Regions from separate parts of the Paenibacillus thiaminolyticus genome, predicted to be linked through region 3. Evidence: riboswitches for the same ligand, from Rfam matches in the RefSeq annotation. Region 3 holds a riboswitch; each other region holds the start of a gene.

Region 1 (7,275 bases), 700 kb from region 3:
CTTCGGAATAGGTTGAATATTCCAAGAAATAGATCGAAAATGGCACAGGAAAGGATGATGCTTTTCTAGCCTGAGAAAACGGACGCTTGCCTATTGAATTTGTGCCAAAAATAGGATGTCAATAGCAGAATTGAAGAATAAATATGAATTTGCCGGTTTTACTCAGGTATTTGGATGAAAAACCGAAAATTTGCACATTTTAGTAATAAATCAGTTCCCTGCACAATTGATCGGCATTTATTTCTTTAATTGGTGAATTCCCCCGTAAAATCAGCTATTCCAGCATCTTTTTTTGTTCTGAACCATTGTATATCTATACATCATCATGTATAATTGGGAACGACCGAAATCCTCCTATCATGGGAAGGAAGGATAATCAGAGAAGTGGGGATGAAGTATAGTGAGAACAATGAAGATCGTAGCGGTATGTTCGCTATTAATGGCCATTCTGGTTGGCTGCGGAGCCAAAGGAGATAGTTACGACAATATTATGAGCAAGAAGACGCTCGTCGTCGGCGTCAGCGCCGATTATCCTCCATTCGAATTCCACAAGACGATAAACGGCAAGGATGAAATTGTCGGCTTCGACATCGACTTGGCGAACGAGATTGCGAAGGATCTGGGCGTTGAATTAAAGGTTGAAGATATGAAGTTCGAATCGCTAATCGGAGCTTTAAATACGGACAAGCTGGACATGGTTATCTCCGGTATGGATCCAACTCCGGATCGGGCCAAGGCGGTAGACTTCTCCGATCCATACTACCTGGCTGAGGCAGGTGTCATCGTGCGTGCCGCGGACAAGGACAAGTACAAGACGCCGGAAGATTTGAAAGGGATGAAGATCGGGATTCAGAAAGGCTCGACTTTCGAGAATGTCATTTCACAGATTCCGGAAGCGCAGCCTGAATTGCTTGCCAAGGTAAGTGATCTCGTCTTGGCGCTCGAGTCGAACCGGGTAGAAGCGGTCATCGTTGAGAAGCCGGTCGCGAAGGCTTATGCCTCGAACCGTCCTGAACTGGAGATGTCGGATGCGGTGCTGCAGCCGGCGAGCGATGGCTATGTCATCGGCTTCCGCAAAGGCAGTCCGAAGATGGTCGAAGCTGCGAACAAGACGATTGCCCGCCTGAAATCGGAGGGCAAGCTGGACGAGTTCATTACGAAGGCGACCCAGATGGCGGAAGAGCAATAAGGCCCGATTCACACGGGGAAAAAGAGGCGGCGTAAGCCGCTCTTTTTCGTTCTATTACATGACAGGCAGAGATTGGAAAGGGGAAGAGGCTGTTGTTGGACTGGCTCTCTATGCTATGGGACTATAAATGGGATTATTTGTCCGGAGCCCAAATTACGGTGCTGCTATCGCTGGTGGCGGTGCTCGCCGGCTTCGTGCTTGGCATAATTATTGTATTGATGCGGATCGGGCCGTTCAAGCCGTTGAACTGGTTCGCAGTCGTCTATATTGAGCTTCTTCGCGGCACTCCGCTGCTGGTGCAATTGTTTATTATTCATTTCGGACTGGCTCAGTTCGGCATCGAATTCAGCAAGTTCACTTCCGGCGCAATTGCCGTATCGATTAACAGCTCGGCTTACTTGGCGGAAATTTTCCGATCGGGTATTCAGGCGGTCGATAAGGGGCAGGCGGAAGCCGCACGTTCGCTTGGCATGTCCAAGGGCATGACGATGAGATATATTATTTTACCGCAGGCATTCCGTACGGTTATTCCCGCAATTGGGAACGAGTTCGTCACCATTATCAAGGAGAGCTCGATTGTCAGTCTGATCGGAATCGCGGACATTATGTTCCAGACGGATATTATCCGCAGCAAGACGTATACGGCTATGGGGCCGTTACTTGGAGCGGCCATGATGTACCTCGTGCTGACGATTCCGCTGTCGAAGGCAATCGGTCTGCTGGAAAGGAAGTTGAAGAATGATCGAAATTCGTGACCTGCATAAATCGTACGGAGAGCTGAACATTTTGAACGGCCTGAACATGAAGATCGAGCAAGGGGAAGTCGTCGTTGTGATCGGTCCGAGCGGCTCGGGCAAGAGCACCTTCCTGCGCTGTCTTAATCTGTTGGAGACGCCGACGGCAGGCGATATTTTGTTCGAAGGCATGAAAATCAACGACAAAAAGCATGATATTAACGCGACGCGAGCCAAAATGGGCATGGTCTTTCAATCCTTCAACCTGTTCCCTCATATGTCGGTAATGGACAACATTACGCTGGCCCCGATTAAAGTAAAAGGGAGAAGCAAGGCGGAAGCGGAGGCGATCGCAATGGAGCTCTTGAAGAAGGTCGGATTGGCCGACAAGGCATCCGCTTACCCTGACCAGCTGTCCGGCGGACAGAAGCAGCGGATTGCGATTGCGCGGGCGCTGGCGATGGAGCCGCATGTCATGCTGTTCGACGAGCCGACATCCGCCCTGGATCCCGAGATGGTCGGTGAAGTGCTGGAAGTAATGAAGTCGCTCGCCCGAGACGGTATGACGATGGTGATCGTAACGCATGAGATGGGTTTTGCGCGCGAAGTCGGAGATCGCATCGTGTTCATGGATGGCGGGCATATCGTCGAGCAGGGACCGCCGCAGCAATTGTTCTCGGCGCCCCAGCACCCCCGCACGCAAGAATTCCTTGGACAAGTTCTCTAAACGAATTCGACGGACACAATTATAAATCGATGGAGACGGTTATTGATTTACCGCTCCGAGGCCGCAACCAGCCGGGAATCCCGGCTGGTTCTGTTTCTGCTGCCGACTGTTGACGTGCGTTCCTTACTATGCGAAAAAGAAGCCCCGTACTTATCCGCTTTTCACCTCTGAAACATAAAGCTGCCCCTTGCCCCTTATAAGCAATATCCCCGACAGCTCCAAAAGCGGGAGCCACCTGAAGGATAGGGAAAGTGACCGAAAGGCAACAAAACACCTGACGGACAGGGATATTGACCAAAAGGCAGCAAGACACCTGACGGATGGGGATAGTGACGAAAAGGCAGTGAGACACCTGACCGACAGGGTTAGTGCCCCAAAGGCAACAAGCTCCCTGACAGACGGGGATATTGCTCAGAGTTGCATGATACCAGTAGTTTGGACATGTCCAATAATAGGAAGAGTCCAAACTGTTTACAAATTTGTAATCTATGATATAGTAGGAGTCGCTGGTTACAATTTTGTTACATACCTAATGCTTTGGGGACTGGATAAAGCGATTTCATACGTTATTTCGGCCCATTTTACAGGATTAAGAGGCATTTTATTTCGTATTTACCATTAACTGACTGCGCATAGGTTACAAAATTGTGATATGATGCAATTCGAGCCGAACATAGTACGGGGGATGATTGACCGGTGTTCATTCATAACGGGATGAGCGCCTTGGGGTGAATCAGAGCTGGCGAATCGCCGGCATGTAGGGTACTCCTTGACCCGAATCCGACAACTAACCTCGCAGGCTATCTTAAGGGGGAACATATACTATATGCGGAAAAAAACGATATTAAAGCTTACAACGGCACTGCTGGGATTGAATCTGGTATTTCAAATGATGCCAGTTTATGCCGAGCCCTACACTGCTCAGGAAGGAGATACCTTCTATACGCTTGCGAAGAAGCATCAGATTGATCTGGATGAATTGATGAAGGCGAACGCCAACATCGATCCTTTAAATATCTATGGAGGGCTGAAGCTGGAGCTTCCGAAAAAGACCCTGCAAGGTCTGGCGGTGGAATCAGAGAACGCGGAATTGATTGAAGCCGATAGGGATAAGGACGCATCGGCAGCGGACAAGGCTGAAGCATCTGAGGACAAGCCAGCAAAAGCTGCGAAAGAGGCCGCTGCGCCGGCAGCGATGCCGCAGACGGAGGAGAAAGCGAAACCGCAAACCGAGGAGAAAGCGAAGCCGGCATCGAAGCCGCAGACCGAGGAGAAAGCGAAGCCGGTTGCGGCAACGGCGAAGAAGAACGTAATTACGGTCTCCGGCAAGGAGATGACATATAAAAAGAAAGTGAACATGAAGGCCACCGCGTATACGGCCCATGCGAGTGAAAACGGAAAATGGGGCGCTGTCGATTACTTCGGCAACCCATTGAAGCTGGGGACAGTAGCCGTCGACCCGAAGGCCATACCATTGGGAACGAAGCTGTTCATCACCGGTTATCAGTTCAAGCATCTGCCGCAAGGCGGATTCATCGCGGAAGCCCGCGATATCGGCGGTGCCATCAATGGCAACAAGATTGATATTTTCGTTCCGGTGAGCAAGCAGATCGGCAGTACCTTCGGCATTCAAAATGTTGAAGTGTACATTATGTCTTAATTGATATCAGTATAGGTTCAACCCCTGTCCATAGCGGCAGGGGTTGTTTTGCGTGTAAGACAGTTTCAATTGTCTTTTTTGTCCTTGCGGTCCTGGAGCAGCTCCGGCACGGTGACAAAGTGGTACCGCTGCTGCTTCAATTGCTTAATGATGGACGGTAGGGCTTTGAGTGTTCCCTGCAAGTAACCATTCTGCTTGCTTCCTCCGGCATGATGAAGCACGATTGAACCGGGCCTGACCGCGCTCATTACGTTATTGTATACTTCCTTAGCGTTCAAGCCCCGCCAGTCGTTGGAATCGACGTCCCAATTGACGACGAGATAGCCGTGATCCCCGGCCCATTTCAATTGCTCTTCATTGATCTCTCCGAAGGGAGGGCGATAGAACCTTGGCTTGTAACCGATAATTTCTTCAATTGCCCGTTCCGCATCCTTCACTTGCTGCTCGAAGGCAGGCAGCGTCAGCTTCGTCATTAACGGATGGCTGTAAGAATGATTGCCGATAATATGGCCTTCCCGGACAATGCGCCGAACCAACTCGGGATGGGCTTTCGCCCGAGAGCCGACGAGAAAGAAGGTCGCACGAATGTTATGTTCCCGCAAAATATCCAGTACAAGCGGGGTTATTCGGTTATCGGGAACATCATCGAAGGTAAGGGCGACTCGGCGGAGTCCGCGCTTGGATCCATGAAGCTTGAAAATGTGCGGGTATTTCATTCTAAGCTGAGCCAAGCTCAAATTGCGCTGGCTTATTCCGGATTTCGTATTCTGAGATGCAGACTGGGCTGGCTCCGGGCTCCGCGGCTCCTTTGGCTTCATGACGGATTTCTTTTCCACGGCCTTCCGTCCCATGGTGTCAGAACGGACGCCTTCATTGACGGATTCCGTGTGGGCCGGGTCCTTCGTCGTCAAGTGGAACTTGGGCAAGGGCAGGGGCTGATGCGGCAGCGGATGCGGTTTGTCCTCCAGGACGAAGGATATCGTGCCCTTGCCGGTCTCAGGTCGTTCCACCGCTTCATGGGGCGGCTGTCGCGATGTTAACTCCGCTGATGGCTGGTTCGTGTCCAACGTGTTCAGCTGCGGATCCGGAGCAGCCTGATGCGAACGCGGAAAGCAGCCGGTTACTCCTACCAGGCACACCAGCAGACAGCATATCTGTTTTGTGCGCAATAATCTTCCTCCTTTCCCGATTCCACCTGTCTTCTTGTTATGTCCTTTGTCAGGGGGATTTATGCCCAACGTGACCTGCATCACAGATGAATGGCGCCGTTACAGGCATAGTAGAATTGCTAAAGGTGAACAAAGGAGCAGACACGTGCATAAGATTCTTACCAACAATCAGATAGCTCAAGATGTTTATCTCATGACAGTAGAGGGCACTTTTGAAGGCCGGATGGGGCAATTCTATATGTTAAGGGCATGGACCCATTATCCGGTTCTGTCCCGTCCGATCAGTATCTACAATTTGGAGCCGGACTCCATCCAGTTTCTGTACAAAGTCGGAGGCGAAGGAACAGCCCGATTCGCAAGTCTTCGCCCTGGCGATTCGATTCAGTTGGAGGGGCCGTTCGGCAACGGGTTCCCGGAAGTTGACGGGAAGACCGCGCTAGTCGGCGGAGGCATCGGCATTGCGCCCCTTCTGTACACGGCGAGACAATTGGACAAGCCGGATATTTATCTCGGATTTCGGGGAGCGTCCTATATGACGGAAGCATTTGCTCCCTATGCGAGTGAGCTTGTCGTCCGGGTCGATGCGAATCTGCTGCTTGATGTCGATATGAAGAAATACGACAATATCTTTGTATGCGGACCGCTAGGAATGATGGAGGCGGCAGCCCGCATGGCGGAAGGATTAGATACGAAGCTGTACGTGTCTCTGGAGAAAAGAATGGCTTGCGGCATTGGAGCCTGCTACGGCTGCTCCGTGCGAACGGCAAGCGGCAACCGCAAGGTCTGCTCAGACGGACCGGTATTTCAGGCACAGGAGGTGACGTGGCATGAGAAGCTTAGCGTGTAATGTGGCGGGAATCGAGTTCAAAAACCCGCTTGTCATGGCTTCCGGCACATTCGGCTTCGGGCAGGAGTATGCCCAATACTATGATATCAATCAGCTTGGCGGCATCGCCTCCAAAGGACTCACCTTGCATCCGCGTCCTGGTAATGAGGGAACCCGTATATGGGAGACGGCAAGCGGGATTCTGAATAGTGTCGGCTTGGAAAATCCGGGCGTCGATGCGTTTCTTCAGGAAGAGATGAAGTTCTGGGAGAAGATAGAACCAGTCAAAATCGCTAATCTTGGCGGGAGCACTATCGAGGATTATGTGCTCGGCGCATTGAAGATTACGAAGGATGCCGAGGACCGCCGCAAATTGAACCGGCCCGCGGTAGATATGATTGAGTTGAATATATCCTGCCCCAATGTGAAGGAGGGCGGCATGGCCTTCGGGATTCGGACCGAGGTCGCCCGGGAAGTGATTCGGGAAGTACGGCAGGTGACTTCCCTGCCGCTGGCGGTCAAGCTGTCGCCGAATGCGGAGAATGTGGTCGGCATGGCGGTCATGTGCCAAGAGGAGGGAGCGGAATGCGTGTCGCTCGTCAATACATTTTCCGCGATGAAAATTGACATCTACGAGCGGCGCAGCGTGTTCCAAAATACGTATGCGGGGCTATCCGGTCCGGCTATCAAGCCGATTGCGCTCCGCATGGTGCATCAAGTGGCGCAGGCGGTCACGATTCCGGTAATGGGAATGGGCGGCATTTCCTCTTCGGAAGATATCATTGAGTTTATAATGGCGGGAGCCGCAGTGGTTCAGATCGGTACGTACAATTTCATGAATCTGCGGGCAGGGGAAGATCTGCTGAACGGTCTGACGGCCTTTATGGAAAAAGAGAATATTAACAGTTTGGATGAAATCAGGGGAATTATTTCGTGAGCGGGACCTATAATGAAACGGCTCCGCCCGGAG
Region 2 (7,275 bases), 1.6 Mb from region 3:
GGCCAGTCAACACTCCTTCCGACGTGGAGTATATGTATGACAATACCGGAGCTGTAGGCTATTTGGGCGGCTCGTCCTTCGAGAGAATTCCTTCCGAAGCGGCGATTACGCAGGCGGCCAGCGAGTTCAAGGAGGCGGGGCTGACCGAGCAGGACAAGCTCCTTCGCCATATGCTAGAGGGCGTGGCCAAGCATTATGATCATGTGCAGTTCGTGAAGGAGTATGTAGCCGCGAATTACATGAATGAGATTTCGTTTGCCGAGCTCGCATTGGTAGCCCATATTTCGCGAACACATTTAAGCTACTTGTTCAAAAAAGAAGTAGGCTGCACGTTTCCCGAATACTTGACGAGATTTCGAATCAACAAGGCCAAGGAATTCATGAAGCAGAGCCATATTGACCTGTCCGAGGTGTCGGCGCTGGCCGGATATAATGACTACGCCCATTTCAGCAAAACATTCAAAAAACTGACGGGGCTGTCCCCGCGAGAATATCGACATCAGTACAAAAACACATAAAAGCCATACAAATTCACATGAATTGCCCAGGTGAAAGACCTATACTTGAATTGTAAGCAAGTTCAGCAATACTGAGTACTTCCACTTTACCGAGGAGGTTATGCCAGTGAAAACAGTCGCGATAGTCGGAACGTTTGATTCCAAAGGAACCGAGTTTGCTTTTGTCAGAGATATGCTTCAAGGTCTTGGTCTGAATACGCTTACGATCCATAGCGGAGTGTTCGAGCCGATGTTCGTCCCGGATGTCTCGAATGAGGAAGTAGCCAGGGAAGCTGGAGCGGATATTCGTGAAATCGCCTCCAAACGGGACCGATCGCTAGCCACGGAAGTACTCGCGAAGGGCATGGAAAAGCTGATTCCGAGACTGTACGCGGAAGGTAAATTCGATGGAATCCTCTCCTTCGGCGGCAGCGGCGGCACATCGATCGTTACGCCCGGAATGAGAGCGCTCCCAATCGGCGTGCCGAAGATTATGGTGTCGACCGTCGCTTCCGGAAATGTCTCGCAATATGTCGGGACGAGCGATATTATGATGTATCCATCTATCGTCGACGTGTCGGGACTGAACTCGATTTCGACCAAAATATTTACGAACGCGGCCATGGCGATAGCCGGTATGCTGAAGTTCGAGGTGGAGCATGCTGTGGAGAAAAAGCCGCTCATCGCGGCGACGATGTTCGGGCTGACGACGCCTTGCGTCAATCAAGCACGCGAGTATCTGGAGGAACAAGGCTATGAAGTGGTCGTGTTCCATGCCACGGGCGCCGGCGGCAAGACGATGGAACGGTTGATCGAATCCGGATTCTTCGATGGCGTGCTGGATATCACGACCACGGAATGGTGCGACGAGCTGGTCGGCGGCGTGCTCAATGCCGGACCGAACCGGCTTGAGGCGGCCGTGCGGGGGCGTGTGCCTCAAGTGGTATCGACAGGAGCGCTGGACATGGTCAACTTCGGCCCGTTCGATACGGTGCCCGAGAAGTTCGCGAATCGAACGTTCTACAAGCACAATCCGACCGTCACGTTGATGAGAACGACCGTGGAGGAAAATATAGAGCTGGGCAAAATTATCGCCGGGAAATTGAACGAGGCGACTGCTCCGACTGCGCTCATGCTGCCATTGAAGGGCGTATCCGGGCTGGATGTGGAAGGACAGCCATTCTACGGGCCGGAAGAGGATCAGGCCTTGTTCGATACGCTGAGACAGGAAATCGACCGCAATGCCATAGAACTCATCGAACTCGATTCGGACATCAATGACAAGAGCTTTGCACTGGCCGCAGCCCGGAAGTTAGTCGAACTGATGCGGAAGCGCACACAAGAGGAGGATGCAAAATGAAACAAACTCGACAGGAAATCATCAGTCAACTGAAAGCGCAAGTAGCCAATGGCGACATGATCTTGGGCGCCGGAGCAGGAACGGGGATTTCCGCCAAGAGCGGCGAAGCGGGCGGAGTTGATTTGATTATCATTTACAACTCGGGAAGATATAGAATGGCCGGCCGGGGCTCTCTCGCGGGATTGATGCCTTACGGGGACGCCAACCAAATCGTCGTCGATATGGGGGCGGAAGTACTGCCGGTCGTGAAGCGCGCTCCGGTGCTGGCGGGAGTATGCGGTACAGACCCGTTCCGCATCATGGATGTGTTCCTGAAGCAGTTGAAGGAGCAAGGCTTCGCAGGCGTGCAGAACTTCCCGACCGTGGGCCTGATCGACGGCGTCTTCCGGGCGAATCTGGAAGAGACGGGCATGGGCTATGATTTGGAAGTGGACATGATTCGCAAGGCTCATGAGCTTGATCTGCTTACGACGCCGTATGTGTTCGACGAGGAGCAGGCGATGAAGATGGCCAAGGCAGGCGCGGATATTTTGGTTGCGCATATGGGCTTGACGACCAAAGGGACGATTGGCGCGAAGACTGCTCTCTCGCTTGACGATTGCGCCAAGAAAGTCCAAGCCATCGCTGACGCAGGCCGTGCGGTGAATCCGGATATTTTGGTCATCTGCCACGGCGGTCCGATTGCGGAGCCGGAGGATGCCCGCTATATTTTCGAGCATACGACGGGCATCGACGGATTTTTCGGCGCTTCCAGCATCGAGCGGTTCGCGGCCGAGGTTGGCATCCGCCAGCAAGCCGAAGCGTTCAAAAATGTAAAATTGAAATCGTAAATAAAGAAAAACAGCATTGCTGGGCTTGTCCCGCGACGCCTGTTATAAATAAGACGTGTACGGGTTAACCGCCGCTTGGCAGGGTCAACCCGCGCACGTCTTTTTTCATGGCAGCCTTGCGCTATACCGATGGAGATACCTCACGCTGTACACGATCAACATCGGCAGCGCCAGATAGAATACGCCAAGTCCGAGGCCGGACGCTGTGCCCTCCAGCAGATAAGAGATGCTCATCAGCACGTTGTCGAGCATGAGATGGGCGAACATGGCCGTCCAGAAGCCATGGCGCAGCATAATGGCGAGGAACAGGAGGCCGATTATGAGCAGCTCCACCGGTCGCGAATAGTACGGGTAAATCGGATAAGTCACATGGCCGAAGGCCCAGATCAAGGTCGGAATGACCCCGGCTGCCCAAGGGTTCCGAATCCAGCGGTTCAGCAGGCCGGTCCCGAACCAGCGGAATACGCCTTCCTCTGAAATCGCCGCCATCCAGGCGAGGAGCGGATAGAGGGCTGGCGCGGTCAGATTGAGCGGAGACATGGAGGCATCGGTGGCCGACCAGGCGCCGAAGCCGGTCTCCAGCGTCAGGAAGATGACGCTCTGTACCCCGAGCAGTACGCCCGCATACAGCGTTCCGAGGCGGAATGACCCGGTCAAGACCGTGCCGAATGACCGATCGCGCCATGTCGGCAGCAGCTCGCTTCGTCCTGACTGTCTCCAGAAATAAGAGCCCGACACCAGCGAAAAATAAAGGAACAGCCCTTGCGTAACCGTAATGGCCCCTTGCAGCACGAGGGCCACATTCAGATTCAGCTCCGTACGGGGCACTCCGAACTGCAGGACGACCAAGCCGGGCATCATATTCCACATATGGAGCATGGAGATGGCGCATGACAGGAGCGACAGAGCGATTAAGGTGCCTGAGCCGAAGCGGATCCGCCGCCGGTAATAAATGCAAGCCCACAGCGCAAGCATACTGAGTCCCATCGACATCCACCGGTAGCCGATACGATAGAGGGAACCGGCGGTCTCGGTCTGCTTCACATCAATGTCCTTGTAATCGGACGGAATGCTCCAGACGGGATGCAGCGCCACGACGCGATCTAAGCGCATGCGAACGACTAGTTCGAGCCGGGCAGCCCCGATCTCGCCCTGCTTGACGGAGTAACGCAGTTCATCCGCCTTAGACAAATGATCATCCTGCAGTTCCAGCTTGGATACGTCCCAGCCGAGCGCGTTCAGCTCGCGGTCGGCAATTGGCCGCGCCTTCTCAACGGCGAGCGCGGGGGCCTCCGATTGTGGACTCTCTGGAATGGCGGCTAATTCATACCCCACGATGCTGCCGCTTGTCATATGTACATCAACCTTCAAAATGTCGTTCCCATCGGGTGTCGTGACACCGAGCAGGACTTGATAAATATCTATCGGGGCCTGGCTGTCCCATGGAGCATAGCTGGCGGCCAGCCTCTCCCGGTTCATATATCCCGACATTAGTCTGTCGGTCTGGTAGACGACCGTCGGCTCCTGTTCCGACAGCATGATGCGGCTTCTCCTCGGCTCGCGCTTCACAAATTCAACCGCCCGCTCGGCAGCCTGCCGCTTCGTAAGAAGCGTTCGCTCCTGCTCTGGCCCGGTCCGGTTCGCTTCCTGAAGCGAGGGAATAACTATCTGCAGGAGCACAAACACTATAAATCCAATGATCGAAGCCAGCCATAAACGTTTCGTTACATGATGGAACACAGGCATAGAGCTACCTCCGTTATCGATTCCGGTGCTTTTCATTATTGTATCCACTCCATTGGCGTAAAGTCCAGGCATGAAAATTATGGAATAAACCAGCTACACGCTGAAATAGAAAGCGCGAAAGACACAGTGAGAGATTAGGATAGGATGTAAGCGCTATTTAAAGTCTTTTTCCTATATTTTTTGTTTATTTTGTGCCTGCATCGACTTTGTGCCCCTGTCATGAAACGTATATAATCTCGTTATGAATTGAATACGGCCGAATTTCGTGAATTACGAAAGCGGGGGACCCGATCATTGGGGTGAATTTTGCGCCGATCCGCATTATGGATCTTGGCAAATAGGGCGGCCTGGACGCGCCCGAATCCGTCAGCTAACCTCGTAGGCATTGAACGTCAGGATACCAGCGTTAGCATTGGAGTTCCAGTGCTTTTTTTCGTGCTGAAAATGAGGTGATTTCGTTGAAATCAATTAAAAAAGCATCCCGGTGGAAGCTCACCCCGCCGCGAATTCTGGTGACGGGGTTCGGGACGATTATTCTCATCGGGGCGCTGCTGCTGATGCTTCCGATAGCCAATTCAGATGGCCAGCCTCTCCCTTTCATCGATGCGCTGTTCACAGCCACGTCGGCAACTTGCGTAACGGGGCTTGTTGTGGTGGATACGGGCACGCATTTCACCTTGTTCGGGCAGATCGTCATTATTACGCTGATTCAGGTCGGCGGACTTGGCTTCATGACGATGGGGACGCTGTTCGCGCTTGCCTTCCGCAAGCGTATTTCGTTAAAAGAACGTCTCATTTTGCAGGAAGCGCTGAATCAAGGCAGCATGGAGGGCATCGTTCGCCTGATTCGCAAGGTGCTGCTGTACGCCTTCAGCATCGAAGGTGCAGCGGCGGTCCTGTTCACGCTGCGCTGGTCATTTGACCTGCCGTTCGGCAAGGCATTGTACTTTGGCATATTTCACGCGATATCGTTTTTCAATAACGCCGGCTTCGATCTGTTCGGCTCCGTATCGGGACCGTTCAGCAGCCTGACCCGGTATGTCGGCGACCCGATCGTGAATACCGTCTCGATGCTGCTGATCGTGCTGGGCGGACTCGGCTTTATCGTCCTGTCCGATGTAGCGGAATACCGGCGCACCCGCAGACTGGCGCTCCATTCCAAGGTCGTGCTGACGATGACGGGCTTGCTCATCGTATTGGGCGCCATCGTCATTTTCGTCTTCGAATTCACGAACCCGGCGACGCTGGGCAGTCTGAACGGCTGGCAGAAGATGTGGGCGGCATTCTTCCAATCGGTCAGCCCGCGTACAGCCGGAGCGAATACGGTCGATATCGGCACGATGCGGCAAGCAACGCAGTTCTTCATGGTCGTGCTGATGTTCATCGGCGCCTCTCCTGGCTCGACGGGCGGCGGAATCAAGACGACGACGTTCGCCATTCTTATCGGCGCCGTCATCACGATGATTCGGGGGAAGGAGGACATCGTAATCTTCCGTCATCGGCTGGGCAAAGACCGGATATTTAAGGCGGTCACGATAACATTGATGGCCTTGTTCATGGTGATCGGGGTAACGATGGTATTGTCCACGACCGAGGATCATCCATTTTTGATGATATTGTTCGAGACGACTTCGGCGTTCGGGACCGTCGGACTAACGGCGGGCCTGACGACCGATTTGACCGTAGTCGGCAAATTATTGATCTGCCTGATGATGTTCGCGGGGCGGCTGGGTCCGATTACGCTGGCCTATGCCTTAGGCCCAAAAAGCGAACGTGAGCTATTCAAGCACCCGGAAGGAAAAATTACGATCGGATAAAAGGCCGGCATTCCGGGATTACCATATAGAAGAAGAGTAATGGGCGAAGGAGCAATACGAACATGGAGTTACAGCAATTTGCAGTCGTGGGGATGGGCAGATTCGGTTCGAGTCTGGCGCAGGAGCTGGTCGAGCTCGGCCATCAGGTGCTGGGAATCGATAAGGATGAAGAGGTTGTCTCGGAGATGAACAACGTCTTGACGCATGCCGTCGTTGCCGATGCGGCGGATGAGGATGTTCTTCGTTCGCTCGGCATCCGGAATTTCGATTGCGCCATTGTCGCTATCGGGAATGATCTGCAGACGAGCGTTCTCGTCAGTATCCAGATGAAGGAGCTTGGGGTCAGAAAAGTGGTCGCCAAAGCCGTGTCCGAGCTGCACGGGCGCGTGTTGGAGCGGATTGGCGTCGATCGGGTCATCTATCCGGAAAGGGATATGGGGATCCGTGTGGCCCACCAACTGGTATCGCCGAACCTTCTGGATTATATCGAATTGTCCAAGGACTATACGATTGCGGAGCTGAGTGTTCCCGGCAATTTGCGCGGCAAGATGCTCAAGGATGTCAACCCGAGAGCCCGGTACGGCTGCAGCATCGTGGCGCTGCATAAGCCGAACGGCGTGATTATCGCTCCATCGGCCGAGGATGTCCTCCAGGACGATGATGTCATGGTCGTCATCGGAACGAATGCCCAGATCGATCAATTCGAGGATCAGATCGGGAAGCGCAGGTAGATGCAATAAAGCCCTCCAGGCCATTCCGGCGGAGGGCTTTGCTGCATGCATGCAGGGCGGGATTAGAACAGAATTTTGGCCATAATCAGTAAGAGCAGGAAATAGCCGCTTAGGCTGGCCAGCACATACACGAAGCGGTTATTCCGCGACACTTGGGCTTGCTCCAGCGACTCATAGATGGTCATCATGACCGATACGAGCCAGGCGAGGCCGGCGATGGAGAGCGCCAATAAATAGAATGACAGCAGCGAGATGATTCCGGCGACCGCATAGATAGGTCCGTAAGGCATCTGC
Region 3 (7,275 bases):
AAATGGAATAAATTATGATTTTCTTTTCGCTCTTCTCCGTTTTCTTGCGCTGGAGCAAAATACATCCTTCTCTTTTACGGGAAACACATGCTTGAAAACCGGCACACAGAAATGTTGATTAATGATCTCGATCGGGTGAACGACTTCGACCTTCTGCGGATGATACGTTTTGTTGAAGATATATTGAGGCGGATCGAATACCGCTTTGCTCGGGCAGAACTCTTCGCCTTTGCATCCATGAGACATGAGTCTCAGCTCCTCTCTCCCAATAGTGTCGAACCTAGTGCATTATATGCATGGCGTTTTGGCCTTGATTGGACATTCTTCCCGCAGACAGCCACCTAGAAATTGATAAACGCGGAATTGGAGGGACATTTGCAAGCAAGGGGTTGAAATTCGAGAAAAGATAGTTGATACTACAGCGAGAGGGCAGGAAGACAGGAAGATTATCATCAAGCTTCCTGCTCTACGAAGAGCGAAGCGGGGTAGACATTGTTGAAAGTCATCAAATCAGTGCTGGTCTTTCTATTGAGCTTGCTGCTGCTAGCGGGCTGCGGTCTGGACAGCAAGCCATCCGCGATTCCGGATTCGGGCAAGCAGGAGCTGACCGGCTTCGAAGAGGTTGCGAACTATATTAAGTCACACCAGCAATTGCCGGATAATTTCATCACGAAGGAGGAAGCCAAGAGGCTGGGCTGGGATGCCCGCCAAGGCAATCTGCACGAGGTTGCGCCAGGTAAAAGCATCGGCGGCGACATATTCCGCAACCGTGAAGGGAAGCTGCCCAAGCAAAAGGGCAGAATCTGGTATGAAGCGGATATCAACTATACGGAGGGCCATCGGGGGAAGGACAGAATTGTATTTTCCAACGACGGGCTGATCTATAAGACCGAAGATCATTATGAGACGTTCGAACCGATAGATTGAGAAAGGGGGGAGCCCGTGCGTAACGTAGTCGTAGAGGGAAGCTCCATCGAGAGCAAGGAGCAACTGCATACATTCCTGCAGGAAGCGCTCGAATTGCCGGAGCATTACGGCCGCAACCTGGACGCGCTATGGGATTGTCTTGCCGGATATGTCGAGCTGCCGCTTACGGTCACCTGGCTGGACTATGAGACAAGCGAGCAAAAATTGGGCGAATACGGCCGGAAGCTGCTCGATCTATTCGAAGAGGCGGCCGAGGAGATCGAAGGATTTTCGTTTGTCGTCCAGGCTTGAATAGACGGACGGAAAGACCGCTCCAGCACATAAAGTAACCGTTTCTGGGTCAAATGGAGGCATCGCCGCAACCATTGACAAGGAGACGGTTTTTTTGTGCATTTCGGGAGCCGGGACCAGTTCGACGAAGCCCGTTTTTTCCGCGAAAAGAGGACGTTCTCCCGCTGAACCAGGATAACAGTGAAAACGCGAGCTACAGCGAGCCCGGTAAAGAAAGCTGCTTCTGTAACCGCTGCCGCTTCCTCTACTCTTGCTAAAAAGGAATTTTTCTGCCTTTCCGCCTCCTTTACAAAGTGTAGAGGCAAGCGTAATATACGATTCATAAATTTCAAATATTTTCATTTCACAATCGCTGAGTTTCCGCAAGGAAAGCGGGGGAACCAACGGTGACGCCTGATCGGTGTGAGAGTCGATCAGCGGCACATGGGGTGAATCCTGAGCGCGGCGCCTAGGGCCGCATCACTCAGGTAGGGCGACTCTCACCGCCCGAATCCGACAGCTAACCTCGTAAGCGTTGTTGAGTGCGGCATTCCGCGATCCGCGGCTGCTGCGCTCATGAGGGAGAGGATGATGAACTTGTGACCATTGCGGCCGCAGGGGGGGTCCTCTGCGGTCTTTTTTATGCCAATTGCACATGATTGTCTGTATCGCTGAATCCCTGCACGGCAGGGAGCGGGGGAACCAACCGGATGTCTGGGCACATTCATGGGGTGAATCCCGGGGCATGCGGCGGCGCGAATGATGCGCCATGTCCCGAGGTAGGGCGACTCTCTCGCCCGAATCCGACAGCTAACCTCGTAAGCGTACCGAGAGAGGCAACGAACGTCGTGAAAGACACGGTTATTTTTGCTGTGCCTGGAAGCCGCGAGAAGAGTTCCTCTTGTTGCCGGCTTCTTTTTTTGTTGCTGTCTCCGGACGAAGAATCGGAGGAGAGAAGAAATGGGTCAACAGGAAGTCGTATTGGTGTCTGCGGCGAATGCCGCAGGCGAAGCGTTCGTCAAGCTGCTGGCGGAGAAGGACATTCCCTTCGCCGCCCTGGCGAACAACCGTGCGGAGCTGAAGCGGATGCGCGCTCTGGGCGCTCGCCATCTCATTATGCTTCATACGGCCGATGAGAAAACATGGGTCATCCCGCAGCTGGCCGTCGGCAAAATCTTTTTGTTCGAACGAAGCTTGAATCTGTGCTGCCGGTACCTGCAAATCTGCCGGATCTGGACGTCGAAGCCGATTTATGTTATTACGGAACATCCAAATCCGCGGCTCGTCTACCGCGGCTTGGGCGCCAACTATGTCATTTATACAGCGAGCCGGAATTATTCGTTCCTGGTAACGGACGATCTGGCCGCTCATTCCTAAGGAGGTATCCGCATGTCCGATCTCGTTATGGCTGTGCTCATTGCTGCGGCATTCGCCCTGTTCTATGGCTTCTTGGCCTGGTGCGGGCGGGTCGTGGATGAAGGAGGAGAGCGAGGATGATCGTTATCGGGATGGTTACTGTCTTTCTCTTCTTATATTTAGGCTACGCTCTGGTTCATCCGGAGAAATTCTGAGGCAGTAGAAGGAAATAAGGGAGGCAACCTCTATGGACTGGCTGCAAATCGCCGTCGTGCTGCTGGCGCTGTTATTGCTGGTGAAGCCGCTTGGCACTTATATATACCATGTGTTCTCCAATGAGCCCAATCGCACGGACCGGCTGTTCGGACCGGTGGAGAACGCGATTTACAGATTGGGCGGGCTTGCCCGCCGTCCGGATATGAGTTGGAAAAAATATATGTTCAGCCTGCTCGCCACGAATCTGATGCTCGTCGCGGTTAGCTACGTTATATTGCGGCTCCAGCATCTGCTGCCGCTCAATCCGAACGGAACGGATCGAATAGAGCACACGCTGGCGTTCAATACGGTCATCAGCTTCATGACCAACACGAATCTGCAGCATTATAGCGGCGAGACGGGATTGTCGTATTTCTCGCAAATGGCGGTCATTACGATGATGATGTTCACTTCCGCCGCAACCGGATTGACGGTGGCAATCGCGTTCATGCGCGGCTTGACGGGCCGGGCTATCGGCAACTTTTTTACCGATTTCGTCAAGGCGCACACGCGCCTTCTCCTGCCGCTCGCCATCGTGATGGCGCTCGTGCTGGGGGCGCTCAAGGTGCCGCAGACGCTGGCTCCGGTGACGGAAGCGGAGACGCTGCAGGGCGGGACGCAGCATATCGCTGCGGGCCCGGTCGCATCGCTTGTGTCCATCAAGCATCTCGGGACGAACGGCGGCGGCTTCTTCGGCGTCAACTCATCGCATCCGTTCGAGAATCCGTCTCCGCTGACGAACGTGCTCGAGATTCTGATGATGTGGTGCATTCCGGCCGCGCTTACGTATACATTCGGCCGCTTCGCGTCGAACCGGAAGCAGGGATGGGTTATTTTTAGCGCGATGTCCATTCTGTTCCTGCTGTTCCTGAGCCTGGCCTACTATGCCGAGAGCGCGGGCAATCCCGCATGGAGCGCGCTCGGGGTGGATGCGTCCCAGGGCAATATGGAAGGCAAGGAGGTACGCTTCGGCATCGCCCAGTCCGCGCTGTTCACGACGGTAACAACTGCCGCGACGACTGGTTCGGTCAACAATATGCACGACACGCTGACCCCGCTGGGCGGATTGGTGCCGCTCGCGCAGATGATGCTGAACTGCGTCTTCGGCGGGGACGGCGTCGGGCTGGTGAACATGCTGATGTATGCGATCCTGGCGGTGTTCCTCGCCGGACTGATGGTCGGGCGCACTCCCGAATTTCTGGGACGGAAGATCGAAGCGAAGGAAATGAAGCTGATTGCGATTGCCATCCTGGCGCATCCGCTGATCATATTGGCGCCGACCGCGATTGCGTTCGTTACCGATCTGGGCCGAGGGGCCATTACGAATCCGGGCTTCCACGGCATTACCCAGGTGCTGTACGAGTATACGTCCTCCGCCGCCAATAATGGTTCGGGCTTCGAAGGGCTGGGGGATAACACGCCGTTCTGGAATCTGTCGACCGGACTCGTCATGCTGCTGGGACGCTATATCTCGATGATCGCTCTGCTTGCCGTGGCCGGATCGCTGCTCCGCAAGCAGCCCGTTCCCGAGACGACCGGCACGTTCCGGACCGATAATAAGCTTTTCGTCGGTATTTTGGTCGGAACGGTGCTTATTATCGGGGCACTTACGTTCCTTCCGGCTGCCGTGCTTGGTCCTATCGCGGAGCATCTGACGCTCCGGAATCTGTGAGGTGAATCGGAAATGAATACGACAAATCGCAAGCGCATGCTGACGAAGGAAATCGTCAAGCAGGCAGGGAAGGACAGCCTTCGGAAGCTGAATCCGGTGACGATGATGAGAAATCCCGTCTTGTTCGTCGTCGAGGCCGGCACCTTCGTTGTCCTGCTGATGCTCTTGTTCCCGGGCTATTTCGGCACGAAGGAAACTATGGGCTTCAATCTGGCCGTGTTCCTGATTCTGCTGTTCACGCTGCTGTTCGCCAATGCCGCAGAGGCGTTGGCGGAAGGGCGGGGCAAGGCCCAGGCGGGCGCTCTGAAAAAATCGAAGGTGGGCATTGTGGCGAACAAGGTTACGGGAGACGGAGTTGCTATGGTGGCCGCATCGGAGCTGCGCAAGGGCGATATCGTCCTCGTCTCGCAAGGGGACGTGATTCCCGGTGACGGAGAAGTTATCGAGGGTCTCGCGTCTGTGGACGAATCCGCGATTACGGGGGAATCGGCTCCCGTAATCAAGGAAGCGGGCGGTGATTTCAGCTCGGTGACCGGCGGCACGCGCGTTGTCAGCGACGCCATCAAGGTACGAATCACGAGCGATCCGGGGGATACGTTCCTGGATCGGATGATCTCGCTCGTTGAAGGAGCGAAGCGGCAGAAGACGCCGAATGAGATCGCGCTCAATACGCTGCTGATCAGCTTGACGCTTATTTTCCTGATTGTGGTTGTCACTCTGGCCCCGATGGCGGCCTACCTGAATATTCAGCTCGATGCGGCGGTTCTCATTGCGCTTCTCGTCTGTCTGATTCCGACGACGATCGGCGGGCTGCTGTCTGCCATCGGGGTAGCCGGCATGGACCGGGTGACGCAGTACAATGTGCTGGCGATGTCCGGGAAAGCGGTGGAGGCCGCAGGGGATATCAACACAATGATCCTCGACAAGACCGGAACGATCACCTTCGGCAACCGGATGGCCAGCGAGTTCGTGCCTGTCGGGAATGAACAGCTGCGCACCGTGGCCGAATGGGCCGCGATTAGCTCCCTGAACGATGATACGCCTGAAGGCCGCTCCGTGCTGGAGTTGATGAAGAAGGAAAATCTTACGTTCGATCCTGCCCTTGCGGAGGGCGGGGAGTGGATTGAATTCAGAGCGGAGACCCGCATGAGCGGCGTCGATCTGAAGGACGGGCGCCAAGTGCGTAAAGGAGCCGTTGATGCAATCAAAAAATGGGCGGCCGCCCAAGGCGGGACGATCCCTGCGGATCTGGACGAGCAGGGGAACCGGATTGCCTCACAGGGCGGCACCCCGCTCGCGGTCACGGTAGACGGGCGGATTGCCGGACTGATTTATTTGAAGGATATGGTGAAGCCGGGCATGCGCGAACGCTTCGAGCAGCTTCGCAAGATGGGTATCAAGACGATCATGTGCACGGGCGACAACCCGCTGACCGCCGCGACCATCGCCGCCGAAGCCGGCGTGGACGACTACATCGCGGAGAGCAAGCCGGAGGACAAGATCGCCGTCATCCGCCGGGAGCAGGCGGCAGGCAAGCTGGTCGCCATGACCGGGGACGGTACGAATGACGCGCCGGCTTTGGCCCAGGCCGATGTGGGGCTGGCGATGAACAGCGGCACGATCGCCGCGAAGGAAGCGGCCAATATGATCGATCTCGATTCCGATCCTTCGAAGATCATCGAAGTGGTAGGGATCGGCAAGCAATTGCTCATGACACGGGGCGCGCTGACCACCTTCAGCATCGCGAACGATATCGCGAAGTATTTCGCGATTATCCCCGCCATGTTCATGGTCGCGATTCCCGAGATGAGGGCGCTGAATGTGATGGGCCTCGGTTCGCCCATGTCGGCCATATTATCGGCATTACTATTTAATGCCGTTATTATTCCGCTGCTGATTCCGCTGGCGATGAAGGGCGTCTCCTATCGTCCGGTGAGCTCCGGACGGCTGCTCAGCCGCAATCTGCTCATCTATGGCCTCGGCGGCGTCGCCGCGCCATTCATCGGCATCAAATTAATCGATCTGGTCGTTCATCTCTGGGTATAACCGAGTCGGGAAGGAAGAGTGAAAAATTATGATGAACCATTCTGTACAGGCGCCACAGGAGCAAGATGCCCGAAGCGGCGTATCGGCTGTCCTTAGCATAGCGCGGCTCAGTCTCGTCTTCATCGTGCTGTGCGGCATTCTCTATCCGCTCGCCTGCACCGGACTGCTGCAGGCCTTGGTGCCGGAGCGCGCCAATGGAAGTCTTATCCGTGACAGCAGCGGAGCCGTCATCGGCTCCGAGCTGATTGGCCAGCCGTACGACGATCCGCGCTATTTCCATGGCCGGATATCGAGCATCGCCTATCAGGCGGAAGCGTCCGGCTCGAATAACTATGCTCCGTCCAATCCGGAGCTGCTGGAACGGATGAAGGCATCCGTCCGCGACTGGGAGCGCGGCAATCCGGCTGATCCGGCCGCTCAGCTTCCGATCGATCTGGTCACCAACTCCGCTTCGGGCCTGGACCCGCATATTACGCCGGAGACGGCACGGGTTCAGATTCCGCGCATCAGCGGCTTGACCGGAATCGCGCCGGCGGAGCTGGAGAAGCTGGTTGGCGAGCATACGGAAGGGCGCGATCTCGGGCTCTTCGGCGAGCCGCGGGTTAATGTACTGGCCCTGAACCTGGATCTCCGGGCGCTGCTGGACCGGTAACGGAGCGGCGCTGCTCTGTTGCCGGTACGCTTATCGCCTTCGCCCAATCAGAAGCAGGGCTTTCCCAAAGGGGGGATCACGCGTGGAAGAACAACGG
Region 4 (7,275 bases), 480 kb from region 3:
TGCTTGGCGATCAAGTGCTTGGATTTTGCACCATGTGGCGCAATCTGTTCCACCCGATGGCATTGTATTTCACCGTCGCTGTACGGCCCGGCTGGGAGAGAAGAGGGATTGGAGGGCGGCTGCCAGATCATCTTGAACAAGACAGGGAGGAGAAAAGTTATGAAACCGACAACCATTTATCTCGTGCGCCACGGCCAGACGGAATGGAACCTGGAGCATCGAATGCAGGGGCATCAGGATTCTCCCTTGACCGAGCTGGGTGTCCGCCAAGCGGTCTGGCTGGGTGAGGCGCTGCGGCATGAGACTATCGATGCGATATATGCGAGTCCCAGCGGAAGGGCGTACCGGACCGCCGAGTTGATACGGAGGGAGCGCGATGTTCCGGTTCAGCGCTGCGACGAACTGAAGGAGATTCATCTTGGCGTATGGGAAGGACAGACGCAGGCGTCAGTGCAGGAGCGGGATCCGGATCAGTACGATCTGTTTTGGAAAAACCCGGGCCAATTCAGGATTGAAGGCGGCGAGACATTCCATGAAGTTCGGGAGCGGGCTTTAGGGCGGCTATTGACCATTGTGCGTGACCATCCGGGCCAATCGGTCTTGATAGTGACTCATACGGTCGTGGTGAAGCTATTGATGGCTTACGCGGAGAACCGCCCTCTTCATCTGCTGTGGGAGCTTCCCTACATTCATCCGGCATGCCTATGCAAGCTGCATTTCAAGGACGGGGAAGCCAGCATTCTACTGCATGGCGACACTTCTCATTACCAGGAAGCCCGCGAGGCGGAAGCCTGGTAATCGCATGTGCGCAAGCATTCGTGAAGAAGTCTCAACGGTACACCAGAATGTACAGCAGTAAGGATGTGAGCAGGCTCGGTGTGCCTAGCAGCCATAGCGTGGCGACGAAGCCTGCGCCTTGACTGGCGTTGTGCTCCCTGTTGTACTCTGGTTGTCTAAAACCGTCGGACATCATGCCGGCGAACCCGCACAGCCCGAGACCAATCCAACCCGTAATGTTGAATAATTGATATAGATCATCCTCAATGAGTGAATACAATCCGGCCGCGGCGACGATCAGCACTCCCAAAATAATTCGAATAATCATAGGCACCTCTATATCATCTTATTCGAAGAACCGAATTTTACTATAATACATTTTGGCGGTATTTGGTAGATCAGTGATGGTGAAGGATGGATAGTTTTTATAACAACGAGGGTGTTATCTGAATGCTCGCAGATCGCGGAGCAGCGTGATTCTCGGGATGCAGAGGCTCGGGAAATGCGGCGCTAGTAAACTTTTTTAGGTGTCAAAAAGGTTACAAAGAGGTAACAAAATCTTAATCTAGTGCCATATATTATAGCATGATCTCTCCTACTATTCGTGTTACGATGTGTACGAAATCGAATCAAGCCGAAGCTCGGAAGAGCGCGGGGGAACCAACTTCTGGGGTGAAGGCGCAGATTTGCGTCAGGGGTGACCTCTTTGACCCGAACCCGACAGCTAACCTCGTAGGCTGCAAAGGGAGAGATGCAATTTATGAAGAATACACTCAAAAAAGTCGCAGTAACCAGTGCCATTGCGCTAGCTCCGGTCCTGGTGGCCGGTTCCGCCTTCGCAGCGCCGCAGACAGATGCGGTGCAGGCGCAAAGCCCGAATTGCTATATGGTCAAAGTTAATGGTGTCAATGCGAAGGCCATCATTCCGGATCCGGCGAAGTCCGCGGATTGGCAATCTTGGTTGGACAACCTGATGAAGGAATGGAATAACCAAGCCAATAACGGCAGCCAGCAGCCGACGGATAAAGATCCAGGCAGCGTGGTCAACAAGCCGGAATCCAAGCCAGCGCCTGCTCCTGCTGAACCGAAGCCGGCTCAGCCAGCGCCAAGCACGGGTAATGGCTCGGCAACGGAGAAGTCCGACTTCGCGAATCAAGTGGTGGATCTGGTCAACAAGGAACGGGCCAAAGCCGGCCTGAATCCCCTTAAATCGGACGAGAAACTGACGAAGGTAGCGATGATTAAGGCGCAAGATATGTATGACAACAACTATTTTGACCATCAATCGCCGACGCTTGGTTCGCCGTTCGATCTGATGAGAGCGCAGGACGTTCAATACCGCACGGCTGGCGAGAACATTGCCAAAGGCCAGCGTACGCCTGAAGAAGTTATGAACGCTTGGATGAACAGCCAAGGTCATCGCCAAAACATTTTGAATTCTAATTATACAGCGATTGGGGTCGCGTACTACAATGGCGTATGGGTTCAAGAGTTTACCGGCTAACAAGAAAATAGCGCAAAGCTGCAGCGGCACCGGGAGAAGGTGCCGCTTTTGTCGCGTTCCGGTTGACGCTGGCTCTGAAAGGGCATTATATTCTTGATTACTGCAACTTCCGATGCCTGCAGATCGTCAGGTAAAATATAGGAGGATGCGTTCATGCATTCATTCCGATATTCGCGAAGGGAGTAGATTGAGATGAAGAAGTTAAGTACGCTTGCCCTTGGGTTGTTCATTGCCGGCATGATGGTCCTTCCGGCAGGAACACACGCTGAACCCCGGACGATTGAGCCCGACAACATAGAAGCAGCGATCAACGAGCTGAGCCGGGCTGATCTGGCGGTCCTGCTGACCGAACTCTTCGGTCTGGATACGAAAAAGACGAGCACGTCATTCGCGGATGCGGCCGATCACTGGGCCACGGCGCAAGGGGCCATTCCCGCCGTCATCGAGGCGGGGCTTATGAAGGGAACGGACGCCACTCATTTCCAGCCGGATCGAAGCGTAACCTATCAGGAGCTGATCGCTGCGCTCGTACGGGGATACCAGCTTGACGAGATTGCCGTGCCGGCGTTCGATCAGGCGGAGTCATCGCCGTACAAGAGCTCGGCCTGGGCGGACCGCTATATTCATGCGGCCGTATCCCTGTCGCTCGTGACAGGGGAGCTTGACTTCCGAGAGCCGATCTCGGAGCTAGCGGCCAAGAAGCTGGCGAAGCAGTTCCAGCAGGCGGTCCAGCTTCCGCAGCTGGAGTCCAAGCTGGAGGTCGGCCGCAGCAAGCAAGGTGAGGCGCTGCTGACGTTCACCGTAACCAATGTATCGCATGAAGAGATGGTTCTTCTGTTCGGCTCCTCGCAGCGCTATGATGTGAAGGTAACCGACTCGGCGGGCAGACTGGTGTATCAGGCCTCGAAGGACAAAGTTTATTTAACCGTATTGGGAGAGGAGACGGTCCTTCCCGGGAAATCGTTGACATACCGTGAGCCTGTGAATCTGAAGCCAGGTCAAACCTATACGGTCGAGTTCTGGCTGGTGACCGAACAAAAAGCGTACTTGAAGCAGGAAATCCAATTCTAAAAGCAGAAACGCGGACTTAGGCCTTCTAACCGGACATCCGGCATGAAGGCTTTTTGTCGTCAACTGAGCGGAACGGATAGAAGCATATTGCCGCCTTCAGGACTTGCTTTTACAATAAGATCAGATAAAATAAAACTTTGTCCATACAAGGCATACGATGGAGATCTGTCCATATGGATAGGATAGAAGGAAGGAGGGAGGGCCATGGCTTTTGGCGCCCGGGTGTTAAAGACGGGGATCGCCGTAACGCTCGCCTTATACATCAGTCAATATTTTCAATTCAAAACGCCGGTAATTGCCGCAGTAGCGGCCATCTTCGCCATGCAGCCGTCCATCTACCGGTCATGGCGTTATTTTCTCGATCAACTGCAGACGAATACATTGGGGGCCGCGATTGCCCTCCTGGCAGGGATGGCGTTCTCGAACGAGCCGATTGCGGTCGGGATTGTATGTATCGTGGTTATCATTATCTGTCTTAAGATGAAGATGGAGGAGACGGTAGGGCTGACGCTGGTTACCGTCATCTCGGTCATGGAAGCATCGGGGCAATGGGACTTCGCGCTTGGGCGGTTCGCGCTGACGCTGACTGGTATCGGTTCGGCATTTTTAATCAATATTTTGTTCTTTCCGCCGAATCCGCAGGCGCAATTTATCGGGCAGATTCAGAATGTATTCAGCCGGATGTCGCTTCTGCTGCGCACCGCCATCTCGGATGAGATGAAGGAGAGCGCGTTCCGCGTCGAGAAGCAGGGGCTGGAGGATTCCTTAAAATCGATCTCGGACAAATACAAGCTCTTCGAGGAGGAGACGAAGAAGCTGAAGCGGGCCAAATACCGGCATACCCGCCGCATCGTCGTGTACAAGCAGCTATTGAACACGCTGCGCAAAGGCATCGAGGTGCTGAACATCATCGAGGAGCATTATTTCCAGTCGGCCCGGACGAAGGAATCCGATCTGTTCTTCGATCGCCATCTGGAGCTGCTCATTAAGTGCCATGAGCATGTCCTGCTCAAGTTCGAGGACAAGGTCAAGCCCGATAGCGGCGAGATTGCCAATCTGGAGCGGGAGAACGAGCGCTTCATGACCGAGGCGCTGCAGTACGGCGAGGATGGGCCGGAAGGAGTGCTGCGGTTGTCGATCGTGGCTGCGTCCTTATATGAATACGGCCACCAGATCAGCAGACTTGACCGTCTGGTCGGACATGTAGATAAAGAAGAAGATAAAGGACTGCTGCAAAGCTTGCTGTAGTCCTCCGCTTGAATTACTTTGCAAGAGCCGCGAATGCGGTTCTTTTTTTATGGCGTAAGCATCCGGGAAGCTATCGAGGAGCCTTTTGACTTGAGCGGGCTTATTGAGGTAGAATGTTAACGACCCTATAGTCATATTGAGAACCTATTGGTACTGATCTGGCGGGGTACGGTGGACTCACGCTAGCCCAGGCATCGAATTAACAGAAGGACAGACGAGAGAATAGAGGAGGACGAGAGAGATGTCGCAAGCAAGGCGGAAGTTCAACGGACCATTGTTCATCTTGATGATGAACATGTTCGTGACAATGGTAGGAATGGGGTTGATCATCCCGATATTGCCTTCTTTTTTGCAGGAATTCGGCGGCGGAGGGCAGGCGATGGGCTACCTGGTTGCCGCTTTTGGGTTGACCCAATTCCTGTTCTCCCCGATTGCAGGGGAATGGTCGGATAAATACGGCCGCAAAATATTGATTGTAAGCGGGGTCGGCATATTCGCTTTGTCGCAAATTGTGTTCGCCTTCGCGGATCAGATGTGGATGCTGTATCTGTCCCGGCTTCTCGGCGGCTTGGGGGCGGCCTTGTTAACCTCGCCTATGATGGCGTATATTGCCGATATTACGACCGAGGATGAACGGGCCAAGGGGATGGGACTGTTCGGCGCCTCCATGACGCTGGGGGTGGTCATCGGTCCGGGCATCGGGGGACTGCTCGCGGAATACGGCATTCGCGTTCCCTTCTACTTCGCCGCCGGGTTAGCCGTAGCCGGAACGCTGCTTTCTCTGCTATTTCTGCCCGAGACGCTGCCTCCGGAGAAGCGGAGCGCGATACAGGCGAGCAAGAACGGGCCGCGGCCGACTATGGTGCAGCAGTTTCTGGCTTCTTTTAAGGCGCCGTATTTTGTGCTGCTTGCGCTTGTTTTTACGATGTCATTCGGCCTGCAAAATTTCGAATCGATATTCGGATTGTATTTCGACGGCAAGCTCGGATTCACTCCGAAGCAAATCTCACTTATTATTACGTTCGGGGCCCTGATTGGGGTTATCGTGCAGGCGGTTCTGATCGATAGGCTGCTGCGCCGCTTCGGCGAGAAGAAGGTGCTGCATGCTTCCTTCATCCTGGCCGGCGCGTCGATGGTGTTGACGCTCTTTGTCCGGCAGTTCGGAGCGATTTTTGCCGTAACGCTGCTGTTCTTTGCCGCCACCGCGATCATTCGGCCGGCACTGAACACATTGCTGTCCAAAATGGCAGGCAACGAACAAGGCTTTGTCGCCGGCATGAATACGGCGTATATGAGTCTGGGCAATATTATCGGGCCGTCGATTGCCGGGATTTTGTATGATGTGAATACCAATATTCCTTATTTGTTCGGAGCCGCGATTTTATTGCTCAGCACGCTGATTCTCGCCAGCTGGAAGCGTACCGGGAAGGAGGAGGTTCAATCCTCGACGGCGTCTATGTGAGGGGGCCGATTGCAAGCGGGGGACTTTTTCGTTAAGATAAGTCCTATTCGCATGCGCGGAACAGTAATTAAGGGGGCATCAATAGTCATGGAGGATCGTTCGGCGGATAAAAAGAAGCATATTTTGCAGTCAGCGATGAAGCTGTTTGCTACGCAAGGCTACGTGCAGACGACGATGCAGGAGATAGCCCAATATTGCAAAATGTCGAAGGGCAGCGTATATCAGCATTATGCGTCCAAAGAAGAACTATTGCTGAACATATTCAAATATTATTACAGGCTGCTCTATGATCGGATGCAAATCATTGAACGGGATCCGTTATTGACGCCCCGTGAACGGATGAAGAAGAAGATCGAAGTTCATATGGTGATGTGGTCCGAATATCCCGAGTTCACGACGATGCAAATGCGGGAAAATGCCGGGTTCGCCAATAAAGAGATCCATCAATTTTTGCAGCAGGTCAGTCTTGATAATACCCGGAGCATCATGAATGATTTGGCGGACATGTACGGGAGCGCCATCTCGCCTTACAAGCTCGATTTGACCTTGCAGTTGCATGGAATCATTTCCACCTATTTAAATGGTTTACTGCTGGAAGAGGTTACCGTGAAGTTGGATCGGCTCATTGATTACGCGCTTGATCTGGTCGATCTGAACGCGCAAAAGCTGCTTCAATCCCGGCCGGAACCGTTCATGAAGGAAGAGGATTGGCCGGCGCTTCTTCATGCGATTAGCCAGGAGCCGCAGAAAGCGATGCATCCGCTCGTCCTCGTGGAGAAAATGCGTGAAGAGTTGACCCGCCTGAGCCTCCCGCCCGAACAATATCAGGATGCCATGGATTCGCTTGCGGTGCTGGAGCAGGAGCTGATGGAGATTCAGCCGCGGCGGGTCATCGTATTGGGGATGCTCGCCAATCTGAAGCGGGTGGAGACGCTGCGCCCTGTCTGTGATCAGCTGGAGATGGCCGTGCAGCATTTGAACCGGCTGTAAGCCAAGAATAAACATGGTTCTCACAGGGCACCCTGAGCCTAACACTTATGATGAGAGAGGTGACCGGGGTGCCGATTGCCCGCTTGAACGGTGTCAGCCTGCACTATCATGTGCGCGGCAAAGGGGTGCCCATCATCTGGATCCATCCTCCATTACTGACATCGGAAAATTTCAATTACCAGATGGCCCAATTGTCTGACAGCTTCCGTCTGATAACGTTCGA

What was found. Region 3 has a riboswitch for cyclic di-AMP ahead of FLT43_RS01205 (hypothetical protein). Riboswitches for the same ligand answer to the same signal wherever they lie in the genome.
Region 1: it holds a riboswitch for cyclic di-AMP, as region 3 does, so the genes downstream of both, FLT43_RS04495 (3D domain-containing protein) here and FLT43_RS01205 (hypothetical protein) in region 3, are expected to answer to the same signal.
Region 2: it holds a riboswitch for cyclic di-AMP, as region 3 does, so the genes downstream of both, FLT43_RS23555 (TrkH family potassium uptake protein) here and FLT43_RS01205 (hypothetical protein) in region 3, are expected to answer to the same signal.
Region 4: it holds a riboswitch for cyclic di-AMP, as region 3 does, so the genes downstream of both, FLT43_RS28325 (CAP domain-containing protein) here and FLT43_RS01205 (hypothetical protein) in region 3, are expected to answer to the same signal.

The regions. Positions count from the first base shown of each region.
Region 1 is NZ_CP041405.1:996,884-1,004,158, reverse strand. It holds gene FLT43_RS04510 (transporter substrate-binding domain-containing protein) at 410-1,189, shown strand; gene FLT43_RS04505 (amino acid ABC transporter permease) at 1,282-1,944, shown strand; gene FLT43_RS04500 (amino acid ABC transporter ATP-binding protein) at 1,928-2,650, shown strand; cyclic di-AMP (ydaO/yuaA leader) riboswitch at 3,306-3,467, shown strand; gene FLT43_RS04495 (3D domain-containing protein) at 3,477-4,310, shown strand; gene FLT43_RS04490 (polysaccharide deacetylase family protein) at 4,376-5,479, opposite strand; gene FLT43_RS04485 (dihydroorotate dehydrogenase electron transfer subunit) at 5,625-6,326, shown strand; gene FLT43_RS04480 (dihydroorotate dehydrogenase) at 6,307-7,242, shown strand; gene lpdD (prenylated flavin chaperone LpdD) at 7,239-7,275, shown strand, end outside.
Region 2 is NZ_CP041405.1:5,299,509-5,306,783, forward strand. It holds gene FLT43_RS23535 (phosphoenolpyruvate hydrolase family protein) at 1-518, shown strand, start outside; gene FLT43_RS23540 (Tm-1-like ATP-binding domain-containing protein) at 625-1,857, shown strand; gene FLT43_RS23545 (phosphoenolpyruvate hydrolase family protein) at 1,854-2,687, shown strand; gene FLT43_RS23550 (CPBP family intramembrane glutamic endopeptidase) at 2,793-4,433, opposite strand; cyclic di-AMP (ydaO/yuaA leader) riboswitch at 4,678-4,833, shown strand; gene FLT43_RS23555 (TrkH family potassium uptake protein) at 4,892-6,250, shown strand; gene FLT43_RS23560 (potassium channel family protein) at 6,313-6,981, shown strand; gene FLT43_RS23565 (hypothetical protein) at 7,044-7,275, opposite strand, start outside.
Region 3 is NZ_CP041405.1:292,096-299,370, forward strand. It holds gene FLT43_RS01190 (hypothetical protein) at 13-246, opposite strand; gene FLT43_RS01195 (ribonuclease domain-containing protein) at 496-927, shown strand; gene FLT43_RS01200 (barstar family protein) at 943-1,218, shown strand; cyclic di-AMP (ydaO/yuaA leader) riboswitch at 1,559-1,747, shown strand; cyclic di-AMP (ydaO/yuaA leader) riboswitch at 1,857-2,038, shown strand; gene FLT43_RS01205 (hypothetical protein) at 2,158-2,574, shown strand; gene FLT43_RS30730 (potassium-transporting ATPase subunit F) at 2,706-2,768, shown strand; gene kdpA (potassium-transporting ATPase subunit KdpA) at 2,801-4,480, shown strand; gene kdpB (potassium-transporting ATPase subunit KdpB) at 4,493-6,526, shown strand; gene kdpC (potassium-transporting ATPase subunit KdpC) at 6,558-7,178, shown strand; partial or broken gene FLT43_RS01230 (universal stress protein) at 7,261-7,275, shown strand, end outside.
Region 4 is NZ_CP041405.1:6,428,520-6,435,794, forward strand. It holds gene FLT43_RS30960 (GNAT family N-acetyltransferase) at 1-287, shown strand, start outside; gene FLT43_RS28315 (histidine phosphatase family protein) at 184-798, shown strand; gene FLT43_RS28320 (hypothetical protein) at 830-1,105, opposite strand; cyclic di-AMP (ydaO/yuaA leader) riboswitch at 1,400-1,531, shown strand; gene FLT43_RS28325 (CAP domain-containing protein) at 1,538-2,281, shown strand; gene FLT43_RS28330 (BsuPI-related putative proteinase inhibitor) at 2,474-3,352, shown strand; gene FLT43_RS28335 (FUSC family protein) at 3,557-4,600, shown strand; gene FLT43_RS28340 (MFS transporter) at 4,842-6,062, shown strand; gene FLT43_RS28345 (TetR/AcrR family transcriptional regulator) at 6,150-7,052, shown strand; gene FLT43_RS28350 (alpha/beta fold hydrolase) at 7,100-7,275, shown strand, end outside.